3 regions of the Streptomyces sp. NPDC085937 genome follow, and region 3 is predicted to be linked to each of the others. Evidence: predicted binding sites of a transcription regulator. Region 3 holds the regulator's gene; each other region holds the start of a gene.
The links. The regulator HrcA, encoded in region 3, represses chaperone genes, less so after heat shock. The targets are predictions, from matches to a motif close to TTNGCACTCNGNNNNNCNGAGTGCNAA.
Positions count from the first base shown of each region.

Region 1: a site for HrcA is predicted at 2,055-2,081, ahead of groL (chaperonin GroEL). Genes of this name have one in related genera too.
Region 2: a site for HrcA is predicted at 2,473-2,499, ahead of groES (co-chaperone GroES). Genes of this name have one in related genera too.

Region 1 covers NZ_JBITSH010000005.1:126,737-134,010, reverse strand. The annotation lists gene ACIF8S_RS13310 (NADH:flavin oxidoreductase) at 1-50, opposite strand, end outside; gene groL (chaperonin GroEL) at 268-1,890, opposite strand; gene ACIF8S_RS13300 (cold-shock protein) at 2,282-2,485, opposite strand; gene ACIF8S_RS13295 (MoaD/ThiS family protein) at 2,916-3,191, opposite strand; gene thrC (threonine synthase) at 3,308-4,597, opposite strand; SAM riboswitch class I at 4,615-4,762, opposite strand; gene ACIF8S_RS13285 (glucosyl-3-phosphoglycerate synthase) at 4,898-5,866, shown strand; gene ACIF8S_RS13280 (trehalose-6-phosphate synthase) at 5,938-7,274, shown strand, end outside.
Region 2 covers NZ_JBITSH010000001.1:737,977-745,250, reverse strand. The annotation lists gene groL (chaperonin GroEL) at 230-1,858, opposite strand; gene groES (co-chaperone GroES) at 2,019-2,327, opposite strand; gene ACIF8S_RS03265 (polysaccharide deacetylase family protein) at 2,853-3,644, opposite strand; gene ACIF8S_RS03260 (polysaccharide deacetylase family protein) at 3,641-4,561, opposite strand; gene ACIF8S_RS03255 (methyltransferase domain-containing protein) at 4,652-5,839, shown strand; gene ACIF8S_RS03250 (RNA polymerase sigma factor) at 6,281-7,274, opposite strand, start outside.
Region 3 covers NZ_JBITSH010000002.1:495,599-502,872, forward strand. The annotation lists gene ACIF8S_RS05690 (SpoIIE family protein phosphatase) at 1-2,041, shown strand, start outside; gene hemW (radical SAM family heme chaperone HemW) at 2,116-3,348, shown strand; gene ACIF8S_RS05700 (DUF3097 domain-containing protein) at 3,552-4,358, opposite strand; gene ACIF8S_RS05705 (MBL fold metallo-hydrolase) at 4,393-5,121, opposite strand; gene hrcA (heat-inducible transcriptional repressor HrcA) at 5,285-6,301, shown strand; gene dnaJ (molecular chaperone DnaJ) at 6,302-7,274, shown strand, end outside.

The sequences.
Region 1 (7,274 bases), on a different contig from region 3:
GCCAGGACGTCGGCGGCACGGCCGGTGGCTTCGGAGGCGGCGACGGTCATCGGTGGGGGCTCCTCGCGATACTGGACGGTATGTGTACGTGCATGCAATGCACTCACTGTGCCCGAACCGCCACGCGCGCTCCGCCATTCCCGCCCCGCGCACCCCCATGACACAGGTCACTCCGGCGGCATCCGGACACGCCGAAGGGCGGCACCCCCGCGTACGGGAGCGCCGCCCTTCGAACCGTCGGACGGGTCCGAACCTGACGGATCAGGCTCAGAAGTCCATGTCACCGCCCGGCATGCCGCCGCCGGCCGGGGCCGCGGCCTTCTCCGGCTTGTCGGCGATGACGGCCTCGGTGGTGAGGAACAGCGCGGCGATCGACGCGGCGTTCTGCAGCGCGGAGCGCGTCACCTTGGCCGGGTCGATGATGCCTTCGGCGATCATGTCGACGTACTCGCCGGTCGCGGCGTTCAGACCGTGGCCGACCGTGAGGTTGCGGACCTTCTCCACGACGACGCCGCCCTCGAGACCACCGTTGACGGCGATCTGCTTCAGCGGGGCCTCCAGGGCGAGCTTCACGGCGTTGGCGCCGGTCGCCTCGTCACCCTCGAGCTCCAGCTTCTCGAACACCTGGGAGGCCTGCAGCAGGGCCACACCACCACCGGCGACGATGCCCTCCTCGACGGCCGCCTTGGCGTTGCGCACGGCGTCCTCGATGCGGTGCTTGCGCTCCTTGAGCTCCACCTCGGTGGCGGCACCGGCCTTGATGACCGCGACACCGCCGGCGAGCTTCGCCAGGCGCTCCTGCAGCTTCTCGCGGTCGTAGTCCGAGTCGCTGTTCTCGATCTCGGCGCGGATCTGGTTCACGCGACCCTGGACCTGGTCGGCGGAACCGGCACCGTCGACGATGGTGGTCTCGTCCTTGGTGATGACCACCTTGCGGGCCTTGCCCAGCAGGTCGACGGTGGCGTTCTCCAGCTTGAGGCCGACCTCCTCGGAGATGACCTCGCCGCCCGTGAGGATGGCGATGTCGCCGAGCATGGCCTTGCGGCGGTCGCCGAAGCCCGGGGCCTTGACGGCGACGGACTTGAAGGTGCCGCGGATCTTGTTGACCACCAGGGTCGACAGGGCCTCGCCCTCGACGTCCTCGGCGATGATCAGCAGCGGCTTGCCCGACTGCATGACCTTCTCCAGGAGCGGGAGCAGGTCCTTGACGTTGGAGATCTTGGAGTTGGCGATCAGGATGTACGGGTCGTCGAGGACGGCCTCCATACGCTCCATGTCGGTGGCGAAGTACGCCGAGATGTAGCCCTTGTCGAAGCGCATACCCTCGGTGAGCTCCAGCTCCAGACCGAAGGTCTGGGACTCCTCGACGGTGATGACGCCTTCCTTGCCGACCTTGTCCATGGCCTCGGCGATGAGCTCGCCGATCTGGACGTCGGCGGCGGAGATGGAGGCCGTGGAAGCGATCTGCTCCTTGGTCTCGACATCCTTCGCCTGCTCCAGCAGGGCGGCGGAGACGGCCTCGACGGCCTTCTCGATACCGCGCTTCAGGGCCATCGGGTTGGCGCCGGCGGCGACGTTGCGCAGGCCCTCCTTGACCAGGGCCTGGGCGAGAACGGTCGCGGTGGTCGTACCGTCACCGGCGACGTCGTCCGTCTTCTTGGCGACTTCCTTGACCAGCTCGGCGCCGATCTTCTCGTACGGGTCCTCGAGCTCGATCTCCTTGGCGATGGAGACACCATCGTTGGTGATCGTGGGGGCGCCCCACTTCTTCTCGAGGACGACGTTGCGGCCCTTGGGGCCGAGCGTCACCTTCACGGCGTCCGCGAGCTGGTTCATGCCGCGCTCGAGGCCGCGCCGCGCCTCCTCGTCGAACGCGATGATCTTGGCCATGTGAAGTGGTCCCTCCAGGACTGGGGGTGATTCCTTCGGACCGCGCCCGCGCCCGCGACGGACGGCTCGCCGGCCGTGTGGTTCCTTGCCCCACGTGACCTGGCGGGCCTCACCGACCCGGTCCTTCGTTGTCACTCTCACCTTCAGAGTGCTAACGCCAATGATTAGCACTCGACCCCCGAGAGTGCAAGGCGCGCTCGCGGAGCGGCGGCAAGTTCGAGAGGCTCCCCAGAGGCCTACGAGCCAGTGGCGCCAAGGGCTCACGTCCGCGCTCAGCCTCGGGCGAACACGGCGCGCGCGGCGCGTGCGCCTAGGGCATGACGAAGGGCCCGCACCCCGAGAGGTGCGGGCCCTTCGCCGGCAGAAGATGTGCGTGCGGCTGGTAGCGCGTTCAGGCGGTGACGCGAACCATGTCGGCCTGCGGGCCCTTCTGACCCTGCGAGATCTCGAACTCGACCCGCTGGCCCTCTTCAAGGGTGCGGTAGCCGTCCATCTGGATGGCGCTGTAGTGGACGAAAACATCCGCACCACCGTCGACCGCGATGAAGCCGTACCCCTTCTCCGCGTTGAACCACTTGACGGTGCCCTGAGCCATGCCTAACTCCCCTATTACTGGCCCTTGCACAGATCCACACTTCGCGGACCCGGGTCAGACCTCACCCCCCAACGGTTGGGGGCGTGCGCCGGAACGCGTCGACCGCGGCTGAATGTATCTGTCCAACTGCCGTCTGCAACAGGTCAATCGGACGAGAAATCTGGACGCCACCGGTCCGGAATGTGACAAGAATTCGCCAGAATTCAGGGCAAGTCGGGCCGGGCGAAGGAGACAAAAGCCGCGAAAGGAGCCCGCACTTTGGCTACATCCAGTCGGGTCAGCGGCAGGAATTCAGGGTTCTCGATCAATGGATCGGGAGCGCGTTCCCCAACTCTACCGCGCTCAATCCCATGGAATTGCCCCCTCCGCATCTCTCACGGAAGGGGCAATGCCACAAACGCTCGGTAACCGTCATTACCGAAGGTAATGATCAACCTCCGGCGACCGCCGGGATGATCGAGACGCCGGCCCCGTCCGGGGTGGCCGTTTCGAGGCCCTGCTCGAACCGCACGTCGTCGTCGTTCACGTAGACGTTGACGAACCGGCGCAGCTTGCCCTGGTCGTCCAGGACCCGGGCGGCGATGCCGGTGTGGTTCTTCTCGAGGTCCTGGATGACCTCGCCGAGGGTCCCGCCCTCGGCGGCGACCTCGGCCTTGCCACCGGTGTAGGTACGCAGAATGGTAGGGATACGGACGGTAACGCTCACTTTGAACCTCCGGTCAGGTGACAACCCCAGGGGCGCGGGGCTGTGTTCGACGTGCGGCTGCCGCCGCGCGGGCGCGACCGGCCCCCACCGGCCCGCGGACGATGACGAAACGGCTCTCAGACGAGCCCGGCCTCACGGAACGACTCCAGGCTGGGCCGAATCGTCGCCGTCAGCCCGGTCCCGGCCACCGCGTCCAGCGTCTTGAGCCCGTCCCCGGTGTTCAGCACCACCGTGGTGAGGGACGGATCCAGCGCCCCGCTCTCGATCAGCTTCTTCGTCACGCCGACCGTGACCCCGCCCGCGGTCTCCGCGAAGATCCCCTCGGTGCGCGCCAGCAGCTTGATCGCGTCGACGACCTGCTCGTCGGTGACGTCCTCCACCGCGCCGCCGGTGCGCCGGGCGATGTCGAGCACGTACGGGCCGTCCGCCGGGTTGCCGATGGCCAGCGACTTGGCGATGGTGTCCGGCTTCTGCGGCCGGACCACGTCGTGCCCCGCCTTGTACGCCGTGGACACCGGCGAGCAGCCCTCGGCCTGGGCACCGAAGATCTTGTACGGCCGGTCCTCGACGAGCCCGAGCCTGATCAGCTCCTGCAGCCCCTTGTCGATCTTCGTGAGCTGCGAGCCGGAGGCGATCGGCACCACGATCTGGTCCGGGAGCCGCCACCCGAGCTGCTCACAGACCTCGTACGCGAGGGTCTTGGAGCCCTCGGCGTAGTACGGCCGCAGGTTGACGTTGACGAAGCCCCAGCCCTCGCCGGCCGGGTCGCCGATCAGCTCGGAGCAGAAACGGTTCACGTCGTCGTAGTTGCCCTCGATGCCGACGAGCTCGCCGCCGTAGACGGCGGCCATGACGATCTTGCCCTGCTCCAGGTCGTGCGGGATGAACACGCAGGAGCGGAAGCCCGCCCGGGCGGCGGCGGCGCCGACCGCGCCGGCCAGGTTGCCGGTGGAGGAGCAGGAGAGCGTGGTGAAGCCGAAGGCGCGCGCGGCCTCCAGGGCCTGGGCGACGACGCGGTCCTTGAAGGAGTGCGTGGGGTTGCCGGAGTCGTCCTTGACGTGGAGACCGCCGGTGACGCCCAGCTCGCGGGCCAGGTTGTCGGCCCGGACCAGCTTGGTCCAGCCCGGGTTCAGGTTGGGCTTGGTCGCCACGTCCGCGGGGACGGGCAGCAGCGGCGCGTAGCGCCAGATGTTCGCGGGACCCGCCTCGATGCGCTTGCGGAGCTCTTCGGTGTCGTAACCCGAGAAGTCGTAGGCGATCTCCAGCGGGCCGAAACACTCCTCGCAGGCGAAGACCGGACCGAGGGGCACGCGGTGGCCGCACTCGCGACAGGACAGCGCGGCGGCGGGGCCGAGGTCGACGGTGTTCGCGGAGTCGGTGGTGCTTGCAAAAGTCTGCACAGCCATGGAGGCGAGGCCCTTTCTCCTCATCTTCCTCACGACGCACTTCGCCGTGAGACGGATTTGGCACCTTCCCTAGCCGGGAGCCTCGCCACGTCCGCGTGACAGGAACCGACTGGAGGGTTGCCGGGGCTTCATCGGGCCGTGTCCCTCTGCCCCTCTGGATGAGCGGTGTTCAGTTGTGCGCCGTGCACCCCGGGATGCGGGGCCCTTCGGCGTTGTTCAAGACTGTAACCGAAGGCCCGGACGGCGGCGGGAGCCGTCCGAACCCCGAGATGGATCACCGGCCAGTGAGGAGCCCGGACCGTGCTGGAAGAAGTCGAGCGCTGGCTGATCGAGCGCTCCTGGTCGGTGGCCGACCGTCCCCTGCACCGGATCCTGGCGGCGAAACGGGCCTCGGGGCAGACGGTGAGCGTGGTGCTGCCCGCGCTCGACGAGGAGGCCACGGTCGGCGAGATCGTCTCCGTCATCCGGCACGACCTGGTGCTCCAGGTGCCGCTGGTCGACGAGGTGGTGGTGATCGACTCCGGCTCCACCGACCGCACCGCCGAGGAGGCCGCGGCGGCCGGCGCGCGGGTGGTGCACCGGGACGCGATCCTGCCCCGCATACCGGCCGTGCCCGGCAAGGGCGAGGTGCTGTGGCGGTCGCTGCTGGTCACCCGCGGCGACATCGTGTGCTTCGTCGACGCCGACCTGAGGGACTTCTCCTCCGACTTCGTCACCGGCATCGTCGGCCCGCTTCTCACCGACCCCGGCGTCCAGCTGGTCAAGGCCATGTACGACCGGCCGATGACGACGGCCGACGGGAGCACCACCGGCGCGGGCGCCGGGCAGGGCGGCCGGGTCACGGAGCTGATGGCCCGCCCGCTGCTCAACATGCACTGGCCGCAGCTCGCCGGGTTCGTGCAGCCGCTGGGCGGCGAGTACGCGGCCCGCCGCGGCCTTCTGGAACAGCTCCCGTTCCCCGTCGGGTACGGCGTGGAGCTGGGCATGCTCGTCGACGCCCTGCACCTGGTCGGCCTGGACGCACTGGCCCAGGTCGACGTGGGCGTGCGCAAGCACCGGCACCAGGACGGGCAGGCGCTCGGCCGGATGGCCGCCGCGATCTACCGCACCGCTCAGCTGCGGCTGGCCCGCGCGCATCTGCTGCGGCCGTCGCTGACCCAGTTCGAGCGGGCCGGGGACGCCTTCGAGCCCCGCACGTACTCGGTGGACACGGAGGAACGGCCGCCGATGACGGAGATCGAGGAGTACCAGGCGCGCCGGGTGGCCTGACCCGGCCGCCGCCGGCCGGTGTGACGCACCGGCACGTTTGAGGCCCGGGGGGCCGGGCTAGGTTGAGGCGTATGGCTTCAAGCTTCGGTGCAGCTCAGGTGCTGGTCGCCTCCAACCGGGGGCCGGTGTCGTACGAGGTGGCGGACGACGGTTCGCTGCGGGCCAAGCGGGGTGGCGGCGGACTGGTGTCCGGCCTCTCCGCGATCGGTCCTGAGGCGGGTGCGCTGTGGGTGTGCTCGGCGCTGTCCGACGGCGACCGCGAGGCCGTGCGGCGCGGGGTGGGCGAGGACGGCGTGCGGATGCTGGACGTCCCGGCGGACGTGCACGCTGACGCGTACAACGGCATCGCGAACTCGGTGCTGTGGTTCGTGCACCACATGCTGTACCAGACCCCGCTGGAGCCCGTGTTCGACGCGGAGTTCCGCCGGCAGTGGGCCTCCTACGAGACCTACAACCGGGCGTTCGCCGAGGCGCTGGCGCAGGAGGCGGCCGAGGGCGCGGCGGTGCTGGTGCAGGACTACCACCTCACGCTGGTCCCCGGGATGCTCCGCGAACTCCGCCCCGACCTGCGCATCAGCCACTTCTCGCACACCCCGTGGGCGCCGCCCGAGTATTTCGCGTTGCTGCCCGGTGACATCGCGCGCCAGGTGCTGCGCGGGATGCTCGGCGCCGACCGGCTCGGCTTCCTCACCCGCCGCTGGGCGGACGCGTTCACCGCGTGCTGCGAGCGCTTCGCGGACGGGCTCGGCGACACCCGGATCGGGGTGCACGGCCTGGGCGCCGACGCGGACTTCCTGCGCGCCCGCTCCCACGAGGCGGACGTGGCCGAGCGGATGGCCGCGCTGAAGGAGGAGATCGGCGAGGGGCGCCGGACGATCGTCCGGGTGGACCGCACCGAGCTGTCCAAGAACATCGTGCGCGGCCTGCTGGCGTACCGGCAGCTGCTGGACGGCCGCCCCGAGTGGCGCGAGCGCGTCGTGCACGTCGCCTTCGCCTACCCCTCCCGGCAGGACCTCGCCGTCTACCGCGACTACACCGCCGAGGTGCAGCGGCTCGCCGACGAGATCAACGAGCGGTACGGCACCCCGGGCTGGCGTCCGGTCGTGCTGCACGTCAAGGACGACTTCGCGCGCTCGCTGGCCGCCTACCGGCTGGCCGACGTCGCCCTGGTCAACCCCATCCGCGACGGCATGAACCTGGTCGCCAAGGAGGTCCCGGTGGTCTCCGACACGGGCTGCGCGCTGGTGCTGTCCCGGGAGGCGGGCGCCCACGAGGAGCTGGGCGACGACGCGATCACCGTCAACCCGTACGACGTCGTGGAGACCGCCGAGGCGCTGCACGAGGCCCTGTCGATGCGCCCGGAGGACCGCACCGAGCGCGGCAAGCGCCTGGCCGCGGCGGCGACCGC
Region 2 (7,274 bases), on a different contig from region 3:
CCCCAGACTCCGTTCCGGCCGCCGTGTGCACAGGCTCCGGACGGGCGTGCTCGGTCCGGGACGGGCGGAGCGTCCGCCGGGACGGGCGGGAGGGTCCGCCGGGACGGCTGCGGGTACGGCGAAGGCCCGGCTCCGCGTCCAGGTGGACGGGGAGCCGGGCCCTCACTCGGTGTCCGGCGGCCTCAGGTCGTCGGTGTGACGCCCGGGTCGTCGGTGCGACCTCAGGTCGTCAGTGGGCGTGGCCGTGGCCGTGGCCACCGGCGGCGGCCGGCTCCTCCTCTTCCTTCTTCTCGACGACCAGGGTCTCGGTCGTCAGGAGGAGGGAGGCGATGGAGGCGGCGTTCTCCAGGGCGGAGCGGGTCACCTTGACCGGGTCGATGACGCCGGCCTTGACCAGGTCGCCGTACTCGCCGGTGGCGGCGTTGTAACCGCTGCCCTTCTCCAGCTCGGCGACCTTGGAGACGATGACGTAGCCCTCGAGGCCGGCGTTCTCGGCGATCCAGCGCAGCGGCTCGACGGCGGCCTTGCGGACCACCGAGACACCGGTGGCCTCGTCGCCGGTCTTGTCGAGGTTGCCCTCGAGGACCTTGACGGCGTGGACCAGCGCGGAGCCACCACCGGAGACGATGCCCTCCTCGACCGCGGCGCGGGTCGCGGAGATGGCGTCCTCCAGACGGTGCTTCTTCTCCTTCAGCTCCACCTCGGTGGCGGCGCCGACCTTGATCACGCACACGCCGCCGGCCAGCTTCGCGAGGCGCTCCTGGAGCTTCTCGCGGTCCCAGTCGGAGTCCGTGGCCTCGATCTCGGCCTTGATCTGGCCGACGCGGCCCTGCACGTCGTCCTTCTTGCCGGCACCGTCGACGATGGTGGTGTCGTCCTTGGTGACGGTGACGCGGCGGGCGGAGCCGAGCACGTCCAGGCCGACCTGGTCGAGCTTGAGGCCGACCTCCTCGGAGACGACCGTGGCGCCGGTGAGGACGGCCATGTCCTGCAGCATCGCCTTGCGGCGGTCACCGAAGCCGGGCGCCTTGACGGCGACGGCGTTGAAGGTGCCGCGGATCTTGTTGACGACGAGGGTGGACAGGGCCTCGCCCTCGACGTCCTCGGCGATGATCAGCAGCGGCTTGGAGGCGTTGGCCTGGATGACCTTCTCCAGCAGCGGCAGCAGGTCCGCGATGGCGGAGATCTTGCCCTGCGTGATCAGGATCTGCGGCTCGTCGAGGACGGCCTCCATGCGCTCCTGGTCCGTCACGAAGTACGGCGACAGGTAGCCCTTGTCGAAGGCCATGCCCTCGGTGAAGTCCAGCTCCAGACCGAAGGTGTTGGACTCCTCGACGGTGATGACACCGTCCTTGCCGACCTTGTCCATCGCCTCGGCGATGAGCTCGCCGACCTGCTGGTCCTGGGCGGACAGCGCGGCGACCGCGGCGATGTCGGACTTCTCGTCGATCGGGCGCGCGGTCGCGAGGAGGTCCTCGGACACGGCGGCGACGGCGGCGTCGATGCCCTTCTTCAGGGCAGCCGGGGAAGCACCGGCGGCGACGTTCTTCAGGCCCTCGCGGACCAGCGCCTGGGCCAGCACGGTGGCGGTGGTGGTGCCGTCACCCGCGATGTCGTTGGTCTTGGTCGCCACCTCCTTCACCAGCTGAGCGCCGAGGTTCTCGTACGGGTCCTCGATCTCCACCTCGCGGGCGATCGTGACACCGTCGTTGGTGATGGTGGGGGCGCCGAACTTCTTGTCGATGACGACGTTGCGGCCCTTGGGGCCGATCGTCACCTTGACCGTGTCGGCAAGCTTGTTGACGCCGCGCTCGAGGGCGCGACGGGCGTCCTCGTCGAACTTCAGGATCTTCGCCATGGCAGCGGGAGCCCTCTCGGAAATCTAGATGAAATCACTGCGCCCCTGGGCCGCCCGGCTCCTTGTCGGATGCTGGGGCCAGGGGCGCAGTGTTCGAGCAGAAGTACTTGCTACGAGGTCGAGTTCTCCGGGGCAGGCCCCGGAGTCCTCCTACTTCTCGTTACTTCTCGACGATCGCGAGGACGTCGCGGGCCGAGAGGACGAGGTACTCCTCGCCGTTGTACTTGACCTCGGTGCCGCCGTACTTGCTGTACAGAACGACGTCGCCGACCTTCACGTCGAGCTCGACGCGCTTGCCGTCCTCGAAGCGGCCCGGACCGATGGCCAGGACGACGCCCTCCTGGGGCTTCTCCTTGGCGGTGTCCGGAATGACCAGGCCCGAAGCCGTGGTCTGCTCGGCGTCGAGCGGCTGGACCACGATGCGGTCCTCGAGCGGCTTGATGGCAACCTTGGAGCTGGCGGTCGTCACGATCCGACCTCCCCCTTCGGAGATCTCACGGGGTTAACTGTCTGAGGTGGCGACCAGGTCGATCCGTCGTCGCGGGTGCCGGACCTGCCCGTCGCGTGTTGGCACTCTCCAGGGGGGAGTGCCAGACCTGAGACTATGACCGCGATTAGCACTCGGTCAAGCGGAGTGCCAATTGCCGTGCGGCGCGTCGGGGGCTGGGGGCGTTTTTCGGCGCGGGGTTGTGGGGTGCCGGTGCTGGTGTGGGCGCCCTCGGGGGCTGCGCCCCCGGGCCCCCTGTCGGCCCTTCGGGCCTCGTCCTCAAGCGCCGGACGGGCTGGATGTGGCCCCGGACGGGCCGGATGTACGGCCGGGCGGGCCGGATGTGGCCCCGGACGGGCCGCATGTACGGCCGGGCGGGCCCGATGTGGCCTCGGGCGGGTTGGATGTAGCGCCTGACTGGCTGAAAGTGGCGCCGGACGGGCCGGAGAGGGCCTCTGGCGGGCCGGAGGGGTCACCGGACGGGCTGGATGTGCCCCCTGACGGACCCTAGGGCACCTCTGGCGGGCCGGAGGGGGCGCCGGGCAGGCCGGATGCGGCCGGGCCGGGAGGGGCCGGGCCGGCGTGGCGGCCTACGTGGTCCTCGAGTCTGCCCACCTTCAGGTTCCGCTCGTCCAGTTCCCTCAGGAGCCGTGTCGTGCGTTCCGCGAGGGACAGGGGCGGGGCCTCGCCCGACGGTACGGAGACGATGTCGCCGGAGCGCAGCCGGTGGGGGCCGTGGGCGTACGTGAGGTGGCCGTCCGGTTCCAGGGTCACGCGCCACAGCACCACCGCCGCGATACCGCAGTCGGCGGCGGCACGCAGCGTGGTGGTGTCGTACGTGCCGTACGGCGGGCGGAAGAGGCGGGGGCGGATGCCGAAGCGGGCCGCCAGCTTGCGCTGCTGGCCGCAGATCTGGGCGCGTTGCCCCGCGTAGGGCAGGCCGGGCAGGGCGGGGTGGTCCAGGGTGTGGTTCTGCAGGTTCGCGCCGACCGCGCGCAGGCGGGCGAAGTGGCCGTAGCCGGGGCCCATCACGCTGTCGGTGAGGAACATGCTGACGGGCAGCCTGCGCTCGCGCACCAGGTCGATGAAGCGGGGGTCGCGTTCGGCGCCGTCGTCGTAGGTGAGGAAGACGGAGCCGTCGTCGGTCGTGACGTGGTCGACGACCGGCGGGAGCGGGGCGGCGGGGGCCGTCGGCGCGGCCCGGGGGGACACGTGTCCCGCGCCGTCGGGCGCGGCGCACCCGGCGACGAGCAGGGCGAGGGCCGCGGGGAGGAGCCACGGAGCCCCGCGCCACCTCACAGGTAGTCCTCCAGCCTGCCCACGGCGTACCCCTCGGCCGTGACCTTGTCGAGGAAGCGGCGGATCATGTCCGGCATGGTGCCCTTCCAGTCGTCACGGCCCCGGAAGTGGGAGAGCACGATGTCACCGGGGTGGATCTTCCGGTCCCACTCGCGGTACTCCCAGTGGTCGACGAAGACCTCCTCGTTCCACAGCGGGACGTGGGTGATCCCGCAGCTCTTGGCGGCCCGCAGGGTGTTCTTGTCGTAGTTGCCGTAGGGCGGGCGGAAGAGGACCGGGCGGGTGCCGTACTGCTCCTCGACGACGTCCTGCATGCCGCAGATCTCCCGCTTCTGCTTGGCGCGGGAGAGCGCCGGCAGGTAGGGGTGGTGGAGCGTGTGGTTGTGCAGGCTCACGCCCCGCTTCTGCATGTCCTTGAAGTAGCCGTAGTCGTCGTTGACGACGTAGTCGCTGAGGAAGGCGCTGTACGGCACCTTCAGCTCGCTCATCATCCGCAGGAACTCGGGGTCCTTCTCGGCGCCGTCGTCGATGGTCAGGAAGACGACCTTCTCCTCGACGGGGACGGTGGTGAACACCGGCGGGAGCTCCAGCCGTTCGTGACCGTCGACCTCGAACCCCTCGCGGGTGGTGATCCTCGGCTTCTTCGCCGGGGGCGGCGGCGCGGCCAGCGGGACCTTCTTCAGGCCCCAGCGCTTGGCGGCGGCGGCCCGCGCGGCCTGTGCGGCGCTCAGCTTGCCCGCGTAGGAGTCGAGTGCGCGGGCCGGGGGCGCCTGGAGGGGCTGCTGGCCGCCGGCCGGTTCGACCGGCTCGCGGTCCCGGCCGCAGCCCGAGGCGAGGGCGGCGAGAGCGAGGACCGCGAGGCCGGTCCGTACACCCACCCGCGTCCACTTCTTATCGTTTTGTCCTACTACTCGCATGGGCCCGGATCCTCGCAGCCGGCCGGGCCGCGCCCGGCCCGACACCGCGGCCGGAGGCACACGGTCCACCGACTGGCCCACAATGACCCGGTGAACGACCTCGCCCCGCTCCTCACCCCCGAAGGCCGCGCCCTCCTCGACGAGGTGCGCGACACCGACCCCGCCCGCGAACTCGCCGTCGCGACCCGGCTGCGCCGCGAGCATCCCGCCGAGCTGGTGTCGGCGGCGCTCGGCCAGGCGCGGCTGCGGCAGCGGGCGGCGGCGAAGTTCGGGGCGGCGGACGCGGCGCGGATGTTCTTCACCCCGAACGGGGTCGAGCAGTCGACCCGCCGCAGCGTCGCCGAGTACCGGGCGGAGTGCCTGCGGGCGGCCGGGGTGCGGTCCGTCGCCGACCTGTGCTGCGGGATCGGCGGGGACGCGATCGCCGTCGCCCGTGCCGGCATCCGGGTGCTGGCCGTCGACCGGGACCCGCAGACCTGTCAGGCCGCCCGCGCCAACGCCGACGCGCTCGGGCTCGCCGGCCTGATCGAGGTGCGCGAGGCGGACGTGACGGAGGTGGACACCGCCGGGTACGACGCCGTGTTCGTCGACCCGGCCCGGCGCTCCTCCAAGCGCGGCCGGATCTTCGACCCGGAGGCCTACTCCCCGCCCCTGTCCTGGGCGGTGTCCGCCGCGCTGAAGGCCCCGCTCGGCCTGCTGAAGATCGCCCCCGGCATCCCGCACGAGGCGATCCCCGCCGAGGCGACGGCCGAGTGGGTCTCGGACGGCGGGGACGTGAAGGAGGCCATGCTGTGGTTCGGCTCCGGGGTGACGCCGGGGGCGCGGCGGGCGACCCTGCTGCCCGCCGCGGCCGGGATCCACGCCACCCCCGCCACCCTGCTCCCGGACCCCGGGGTCCGGCCGGTCGGGCGGTACCTGTACGAGCCCGACGGCGCCGTCATCCGCGCCCATCTGGTCGCCCAGGTGGCCGAGGAGGTCGGGGGCGGGCTGATCGACCCGACCATCGCCTACGTCACCGCCGACGACCTGCACGGCACCCCGTACGCCACCGCCTACGAGATCACCGACCAGCTGCCCTTCAACGTGAAGAAGCTGAAGGCGCTGCTGCGGGAGCGGGAGGTGGGTGTCCTCACTGTCAAGAAGCGCGGCTCGGCCGTCGAGCCGGAGGAACTGCGCCGCAAGGCCCTGCCGAAGCCGCACGGCTCCGCGTCGGTCACGGTCTTCCTGACCCGTGTCGCCGGCGCACCGACGATGCTGCTGGGCCACCCGGCCCGCTGACCTGCCGGCGGGCGGCGGCTTCCGCACCCGTGCGCCCGGTCCGTCGCCGCCCGCCGCCCACGGCAGCGGCACCTCCGGGCGCCGCACGGCCACGCCCGTCCGCCCGCCCGTCGAAGCGGACGCCCCGTGCGCGGGGGGCGAACGTCCCGCAGGGATGCGGATGCCCCGTGCGCGGGGAGCGAACGTCCCGCAGGGATGCGGACGCCCCGCACACCGGACCAGTCGCCGCCCACCGCCCACCGCCGCCCCGCGGTCCAGCCCCCGGCACACCGGACCGGCCTTCAAGCCCGCCCCGCGGCGCACCGGACCGGCCTTCGAGCCCGCCCTGCGGCTCACCGCCCCGCACTGATGGCCCGCCGCCTCTGCCCGCATCCCCGCTCCACGCACCGATCCCGCACGCCGGGTGCCGCCCGACAGCTCCGGGGGCACCCGGCGCACCGGTCACCCCCCAAGACCCTCCGCACGCCGCAGCAGCAGCTCTTGCTCCTTCGTGTTGCCCGTCAGCCGGGCCGCCCGCAGGAACTCCTCGCGGGCCTCGTCCGTGCGGCCGAGGCGGGCCAGGAGGTCGCCGCGGACGCTCGGCAGCAGGTGGTAGTCGCGCAGCGCCGGCACCTCGGTGAGCGCGTCCACCAGCGGCAGCGCCGCCTCCGGCCCCTCCGCCATGGAGACGGCGACCGCGCGGTTGAGCTCGACCACCGGGGAGGGTGTGCGGGTGGCGAGCAGGCCGTAGAGGGCGGCGATGCGCGGCCAGTCGGTCTCCTCGTAGCGGTAGGCGTGCGCGTGGCAGGCGGCGATGGCCGCCTGGAGGGCGTACGGGCCCGGGGGGCCGGAGGCCACGGCGTCGGCGCGGGCCAACGCGGCCACCCCTCGGCCGATGAGCAGGCGGTTCCAGCGGGCGCGGTTCTGGTCCTTGAGCAGCACCGGTGCGCCGTCGGGGCCGGTGCGGGCGGCGGTCCGGGACGCCTGGAGCTCCAGCAGCGCGGTCAGCCCGTGCACCTCGGGCTCCTTCGGCATCAGCCCGGACAGCACGCGGGCCAGCCGCAGCGCGTCCTCGCACAGGGCGGGACGCAGCCAGTCGTCGCCGGCCGTGGCGGCGTACCCCTCGTTGAAGATCAGGTAGATGACGTCGAGGACCGAACCGAGCCGCGCCTCGCGGTCGGGCCCGTACGGTACCTCGAAGGCGACGTTCTTCCTGGCCAGGGTGCGCTTGGCGCGCACGACGCGCTGCGCCACGGTCGCCTCGGGCACGAGGAAGGCGCGGCCGATCTCGGCCGTGGTCAGGCCGCCGAGCAGCCGCAGGGTGAGGGCGGTGCGCGCCTCGGCGGAGAGCGCCGGGTGGCAGGCGGTGAAGACGAGCCGCAGCAGGTCGTCGTCGATGTCGTCCGGGTCGGCGGGCACCTCCGGCGGGGCCGTCACCGTGGCCGCGTCCCGGCCG
Region 3 (7,274 bases):
GCGCAAGACGCTCACCGAGTGGGCGCAGCTCTCGCCGCCCGGCGCGGATCTCCTCACCGGCCGGGTCGGCGACGACGCCGCCCTCGTCGCCAGCGAACTCGTCACCAACGCCGTCGTCCACGCCGGCACCGAGGTGCACCTGACCTGCCGGCTGGAGGAGGACACCGGCGCACTCGTGGTCGAGGTCGCCGACCACCACCCCGCGCGCGCCCCGCACGACGGCGCACCGGAGGCGCCCGCGCACGACACCCCCGAGTACGGGCGCGGTCTGCGCCTGGTCGCCGCGCTCGCCGAGTCCTGGGGCATCACCTACCGCCCTGGCACCAAGACCGTGTGGGCGCGGCTGGCGAACCACGACCACGCGGCGGGCGACCCCGCCGAGACGTACGCCGGGGAGCGCGACCCGGCGCGGGACCTGCGGGCCGCCGCCCACCTCGCCTCCGACCCCCTCGCACCCCGGGCGCGGACCGGCTCGCGCGACGGCACCCGGGACGCCTGGCGGGCCGCTTCCTACGGCGACGACTGGCTGGCCCGCCGCCCCGGCCGGGACGGCACCTGGCTGGGCCGGGGCGCGCTGTCCTTCCTGGCGGAGGCCTCCGACCTGCTCGCCGGGCAGCTCGACGAGGACCTGGTCGCCTCCCTCACCGGACAGCTGATCGTGCCGCGGCTCGCCGACTGGTGCGCGGTCTGGCTGGAGGACGAGACCACGGCCCTCGGCGGCCGGCCCGGCGGCACCCGCGCCGGCGGCCGGCTCGCCCGCGTCTGGCACGCCGGTGAGCAGCACGTCGAGGAGCTGAGCCGGGCGCTGGAGGGGAACCCGCCACCGCACCCCGACGACCCGCTCGGCACGGGTCCCGTGCCCTACCCGTGGCCGGCGCCCGCCGCCGTGGCGGACACGGACTCTGACGCGGCGGGCGAGGGCCTTGACGCGGCGGGCGAGGATCTTGGCCCGGTGGGCCCCGAGTCCGGGGCGGTGGGCGGGGGTTCCGGTTCGGTGGGTGCGCACTCCGGCCCGGCGCACGCGAGCCCCGGGCCGGGGAAGGGTACGGGTGCTGCCGAGGGGGCGGGTTCCGCGCCGCCCGGGACCGCGCTCGCCTACCGGCTCGTCGCCGGAGGGCGCCCGCTCGGCACCCTGGTCATCGGCCGCGGCGGCATCGACCGCTTCCCCGACGAGATCACCGGGCTGGTCGAGGACCTCGGACGACGGGTCGCGCTCGCCATCGGCGCCGCCCGGCAGTACGCCCGCCAGGCCACCATCAGCGCCGTCCTCCAGCGCGGCCTGCTGCCCGGCGCCGTCGCCGAGATCCCGGGCGTGCGCAGCGCCCTCGTCCACGAACCGTGCGACAAGGGTGGCCCCAGCGGCGACTTCTACGACCTCTTCCCGGCCGGCCGCGGACGCTGGTGCTTCGCCGTCGGCGACGTCCAGGGCAAGGGACCCGAGGCGGCCGTCGTCATCGGACTGGTCCGGCCCTGGCTGCGGCTGCTCGCCCGCGAGGGCTACCGCGTCGCCGACGTCCTCGACCGGCTCAACCAGCTCCTCCTCGACGACGCCACCGAGGCCGCCGACGCCGCCGCCCGCGCACTGGTGGCCGCCGGGGCCCGCCCGACCGCCCCCGGTGACGGCCCCCAGACCCGTTTCCTCTCCCTCCTCTACGGCGAGCTCGTCCCCTCCGACGGCGGCGTGCGCTGCACCCTCGCCTCCGCCGGACACCCCCTGCCCCTCCTGCTCGATCCCGAGGGCGCCGTCCGCACCGTCGCCCAGCCGCAGACGCTGCTCGGGGTCGTCGAGGACGCCACGTACACCAGCGAGACCTTCGAGATGTACTCCGGCGACAGCCTGCTGTGCGTCACCGACGGCGTCACCGAGCGGCGCTCCGGGTCACGTCAGTTCGACGACGGCGACGGACTGGCCACGGCACTGGCGGGCTGCGCCGGCATGGAGGCCGGGGCCATAGCGGAACGGATCACCCGGCTGGTGCACGACTTCGGGGCTCGGCCCCCGGCGGACGACCTCGCCCTGCTGGTGCTCCAGGCGGAGTGAGCGCGCCGGGGCGCACGGGCACCGGCGCGGGCGGCGCGGAAGGGGAGCGGGCGGGGTGCGGGACAATGGAGCACATGCCTTCCGCACTCCCCGACGGCGAGCCCGTCCCCGCCGACGGCGCGCTGCCCGCGTCCGCGCTCGCGGGCGCGGCCGACCGCCCCCTCGGGTTCTACCTGCACGTCCCCTACTGCGCGACCCGCTGCGGCTACTGCGACTTCAACACCTACACCGCGACCGAGCTGCGCGGCAGCGGCGGCGTGCTGGCCTCCCGCGACAACTACGCCGAGACTCTCGTCGACGAGGTCCGCCTGGCCCGCAAGGTGCTCGGCGACGACCCGCGGCCGGTGCGCACGGTGTTCGTCGGCGGAGGCACACCCACGCTGCTCGCCGCCGGCGACCTGGTGCGGATGCTGGGCGCGATCCGTGAGGAGTTCGGGCTGGCGCCGGACGCCGAGGTCACGACGGAGGCGAACCCCGAGTCGGTCGACCCCGCGTACCTGGCGGAGCTGCGGGCCGGCGGCTTCAACCGCGTCTCCTTCGGCATGCAGAGCGCCCGGCGGCACGTGCTGAAGGTCCTCGACCGCACGCACACCCCCGGCAGACCCGAGGCGTGCGTCGCCGAGGCCCGCGCGGCCGGGTTCGAGCACGTCAACCTCGACCTGATCTACGGCACGCCGGGGGAGTCCGACGACGACTGGCGCGCGTCGCTGGACGCCGCGATCGGCGCCGGACCGGACCATGTGTCCGCGTACGCGCTGATCGTCGAGGAGGGTACGCAGCTGGCCCGGCGGATCCGGCGGGGCGAGGTGCCGATGACGGACGACGACGTCCACGCGGACCGGTATCTGATCGCCGAGGAGCGGCTGTCGGAGGCGGGGTTCTCCTGGTACGAGGTGTCGAACTGGGCCACCTCGGAGGCGGGACGTTGTCTGCACAACGAGCTGTACTGGCGGGGCGCGGACTGGTGGGGGGCCGGGCCGGGAGCCCACTCCCACGTGGGTGGGGTGCGGTGGTGGAACGTCAAGCACCCCGGTGCGTATGCGGCGGCGCTGACGGAGGGGCGGTCGCCGGGGGCGGGACGGGAGGTGCTGTCGGCCGAGGACCGGCGGGTGGAGCGGATTCTGCTGGAGCTTCGGCTTCTGGACGGGGTGCCGTTGGATCTCCTTCGGCAGGAGGGGCGTGCGGCGGCCGACCGCGCGCTGTCCGACGGCCTGCTCCGTCCCGAGCCCTTCGCGGAGGGCCGGGCGGCCCTCACCCTGCGGGGGCGGCTGCTGGCGGACGCGGTGGTCCGCGACCTGGTCGACTGACAGAGGGTTCTCGCCCCCGCCGCCCCTTCCCGTACCCGGCCCCGGGGCTCCGCCCCGGACCCCGCTCCTCAAACGCCGGAGGGGCTGATGTCAGCCCGTCCGGCGTTTGAGGACGAGGCCCGCCAGGGCCGACAAGGGGGGTCTGGGGGCGCAGCCCCCAGGGACGGGACGGGAAGGGGCGGCGGGGGCGAGGAAATCGGTACTTACGACGGAGCCGTGACGAAGTCGATGAGTTCCTCCACCCGGCCGAGGAGCTGGGGCTCCAGGTCCTTGTACGAGTGGACGGAGTCCAGGATCCGCTGCCACGCCTCGCCCGTGTGGGCGACCCGCCACCCCAGCGCCCGGCACACCCCCGTCTTCCAGTCCTGCCCCCGCGGCACCCGGGGCCAGCCGGCGATCCCCACGGACGCCGGCTTCACCGCCTCCCAGATGTCGATGTACGGGTGACCGACCACCAGCGCGTGCTCGCTCGTCACCGCCTGGGCGATCCGCCACTCCTTGGACCCCGGCACCAGGTGGTCCACCAGCACCCCCAGCCGCGCGTCCGGTCCGGGGCCGAACGACTCGACGATCGACGGCAGGTCGTCCACGCCCTCCAGGTACTCCACCACCACGCCCTCGATGCGCAGGTCGTCGCCCCACACCTTCTCGACCAGCTCGGCGTCGTGCCGGCCCTCGACGTAGATGCGCCCCGCGCGGGCGACGCGCGCCCGGGCCCCCGGGACGGCCACCGAGCCGGACGCCGTGCGGGTGGGCCGCGCCGGGCCGGACGCGGGCCGGACCAGCGTGACGACGCGCCCCTCCAGCAGGAACCCGCGCGGCTGCAGCGGGAACACCCGGTGCTTGCCGAAGCGGTCCTCCAGGGTGACCGTGCCGGCCTCGCAGCGGATCACGGCGCCGCAGAATCCGGTGCCGGGCTCCTCCACCACGAGGCCCGGCTCGGCGGCGACCTCGGGCGCGGGCTGCGACTTCTTCCACGGAGGGGTCAGATCGGCGGAGTACTGGCGCATTCCGCCGACGATACGAGGATCGTGCCGGGGGCGATCAGTCCGACACGCCGAACCGGGCCGCCAGCGCGTCCCGTTGGGCCCGTACGAACGCCGCGTCGACCACCGCTCCGTGACCGGGCACGTACACCGCGTCCTCGCCGCCGAGCCGGAGCAGCCGGTCCAGCGCGGCCGGCCAGCGGGACGGCACGGCGTCGGGCCCGGCCTGCGGATCGCCCGACTCCTCGACCAGGTCGCCGCAGAAGACGACCCCGGGGTCGCCGGGCACCAGGACCGCGAGGTCGTGGGCGGTGTGGCCCGGGCCCACGTTCGCCAGCAGCGCCTGCCGGCCGCCGCCCAGGTCGAGCGTCCACTCCCCGGACACCGCGTGCCCGGGAGGCGTCAGCGCGTCCACCGCCTCGCCCGCCACCCGCGGGTCGAGCCCCCAGCGCACCGCGTCCGCGCGCAGCTCCTCGCGCCCCCGCCCGGAGAGCGCCGAGTCCAGCCCGACCGCGCCGTACACCTCGGCTCCCGCGAACGCCGGCGCCCCGAGGACGTGATCGAAATGGGGGTGGGTGAGCGCGAGATGTGTCACACGGCGGCCGGTCAGCTCCCGCGCCTCGGTCCGCAACCGCGCGCCCTCGGCCGGCGCGGAGCCCGCGTCGACGGCCAGCACGCCGTCGGTGCCCACCACGAGCCCCGCCGTGCAGTCCCACACCGGCAGCCGGCGCCGTCCGACCCCCGGCGCCAGTTGCTCCCATCCCGACTCTTCCCAAGTCACGGTCATGACCGGGACGCTAGCGGGGGACGACGACGCCGGGCACGGCGGCGCGGACCGGCCTTGCCGGGGTCGTACCCCCCGGCCGTACACTGGGCCGGGGAAGTCTGGCACTCGCGTGCGAAGAGTGCCAGAGTCGTTACCGGGCGGAAGCCAGCTGGAGGTGTGCGCGATGCTCAGTGAACGCAGGCTCCAGGTGTTGCGCGCGATCGTCCAGGACTACGTGGGCACCGAGGAGCCCGTCGGCTCCAAGGCGCTCACCGAGCGGCACAACCTCGGCGTCTCCCCGGCCACCGTGCGCAACGACATGGCGGCCCTGGAGGACGAGGGCTTCATCGCCCAGCCGCACACCAGTGCCGGGCGCATCCCCACCGACAAGGGCTACCGGCTGTTCGTCGACAAGCTGGCCGGTGTCAAGCCGATGAGCCCGCCCGAGCGGCGGGCCATCCAGAACTTCCTCGAGGGCGCCGTCGACCTCGACGACGTCGTGGCCCGGACGGTGCGGCTGCTGGCGCAGCTCACCCGCCAGGTCGCCGTGGTGCAGTACCCCTCGCTGACCCGGTCGACGGTGCGGCACGTGGAGCTGCTGGCCCTCGCCCCGGCGCGGCTGATGCTGGTGCTGATCACCGACACCGGCCGGGTCGAGCAGCGCATGGTCGACTGCCCGGCGCCGTTCGGTGAGGCGTCCCTGGCCGACCTGCGGGCGCGGCTCAACAGCCGGGTCGCGGGCCGCCGGTTCACCGATGTGCCGGGTCTGGTGGAGGACCTCCCGGAGGCCTTCGAGGCCGACGACCGCGGTACGGTCTCCACGGTGCTCTCCACCCTCCTGGAGACGCTCGTCGAGGAGAACGAGGAGCGGCTGATGATCGGCGGTACCGCCAACCTCACCCGCTTCGGACACGACTTCCCCCTCACGATCCGGCCCGTCCTGGAGGCGCTGGAGGAGCAGGTCGTGCTCCTCAAGCTGCTCGGCGAGGCGCAGGATCCGGGTGTGACCGTACGGATCGGTCACGAGAACGCCCACGAAGGACTCAACTCCACGTCCGTCGTGTCGGTCGGCTACGGTTCGGGCGGCGAGGCTGTCGCCAAGCTCGGCGTGGTCGGACCGACCCGCATGGACTACCCCGGAACGATGGGAGCGGTACGCGCAGTGGCACGGTACGTCGGACAGATCCTGGCGGAGTCATAGGTGGCCACGGACTACTACGCCGTACTCGGCGTACGCCGCGACGCGTCGCAGGAAGAGATCAAGAAGGCCTTCCGGCGGCTCGCCCGCGAGCTGCATCCGGACGTCAATCCGGATCCGAAGACCCAGGAGCGGTTCAAGGAGATCAACGCCGCCTACGAGGTGCTGTCGGACCCGCAGAAGAAGCAGGTCTACGACCTCGGGGGCGACCCGCTGTCCCAGTCCGGCGGCGCCGGCGGCGCGGGCGGCTTCGGGGCCGGCGGCTTCGGCAACTTCTCCGACATCATGGACGCCTTCTTCGGCACGGCGTCGCAGCGCGGACCGCGCTCGCGCACCCGCCGGGGCCAGGACGCCATGATCCGCATCGAGGTGGAGCTGGACGAGGCCGCGTTCGGCACGACCAAGGACATCCAGGTCGACACGGCGGTCGTCTGCACCACGTGCAGCGGTGAGGGTGCCGCGCCCGGCACCAGCGCGCAGACGTGTGACATGTGCCGCGGCCGCGGTGAGGTCTCGCAGGTCACCCGGTCCTTCCTGGGCCAGGTCATGACGTCCCGCCCGTGTCCGCAGTGCCAGGGCTTCGGCACCGTCGTGCCCACGCCCTGCCCGGAGTGCGCGGGCGACGGCCGGATCCGCTCCCGCCGCACGCTCACGGTGAAGATCCCGGCCGGTGTCGACAACGGCACCCGGATCCAGCTGGCGGGCGAGGGCGAGGTCGGCCCGGGCGGCGGCCCCGCCGGTGACCTGTACGTCGAGATCCACGAGCTGCCGCACTCGCAGTTCCAGCGGCGCGGCGACGACCTGCACTGCACGGTCACGCTGCCGATGACAGCGGCGTCGCTGGGCACCAAGGTGCCGCTGGAGACGCTGGACGGCCTGGAGGAGGTCGACATCCGGCCCGGCACCCAGTCCGGCCAGTCGATCCCGCTGCACGGCCGGGGCGTCACCCATCTGCGGGGCGGCGGTCGCGGTGACC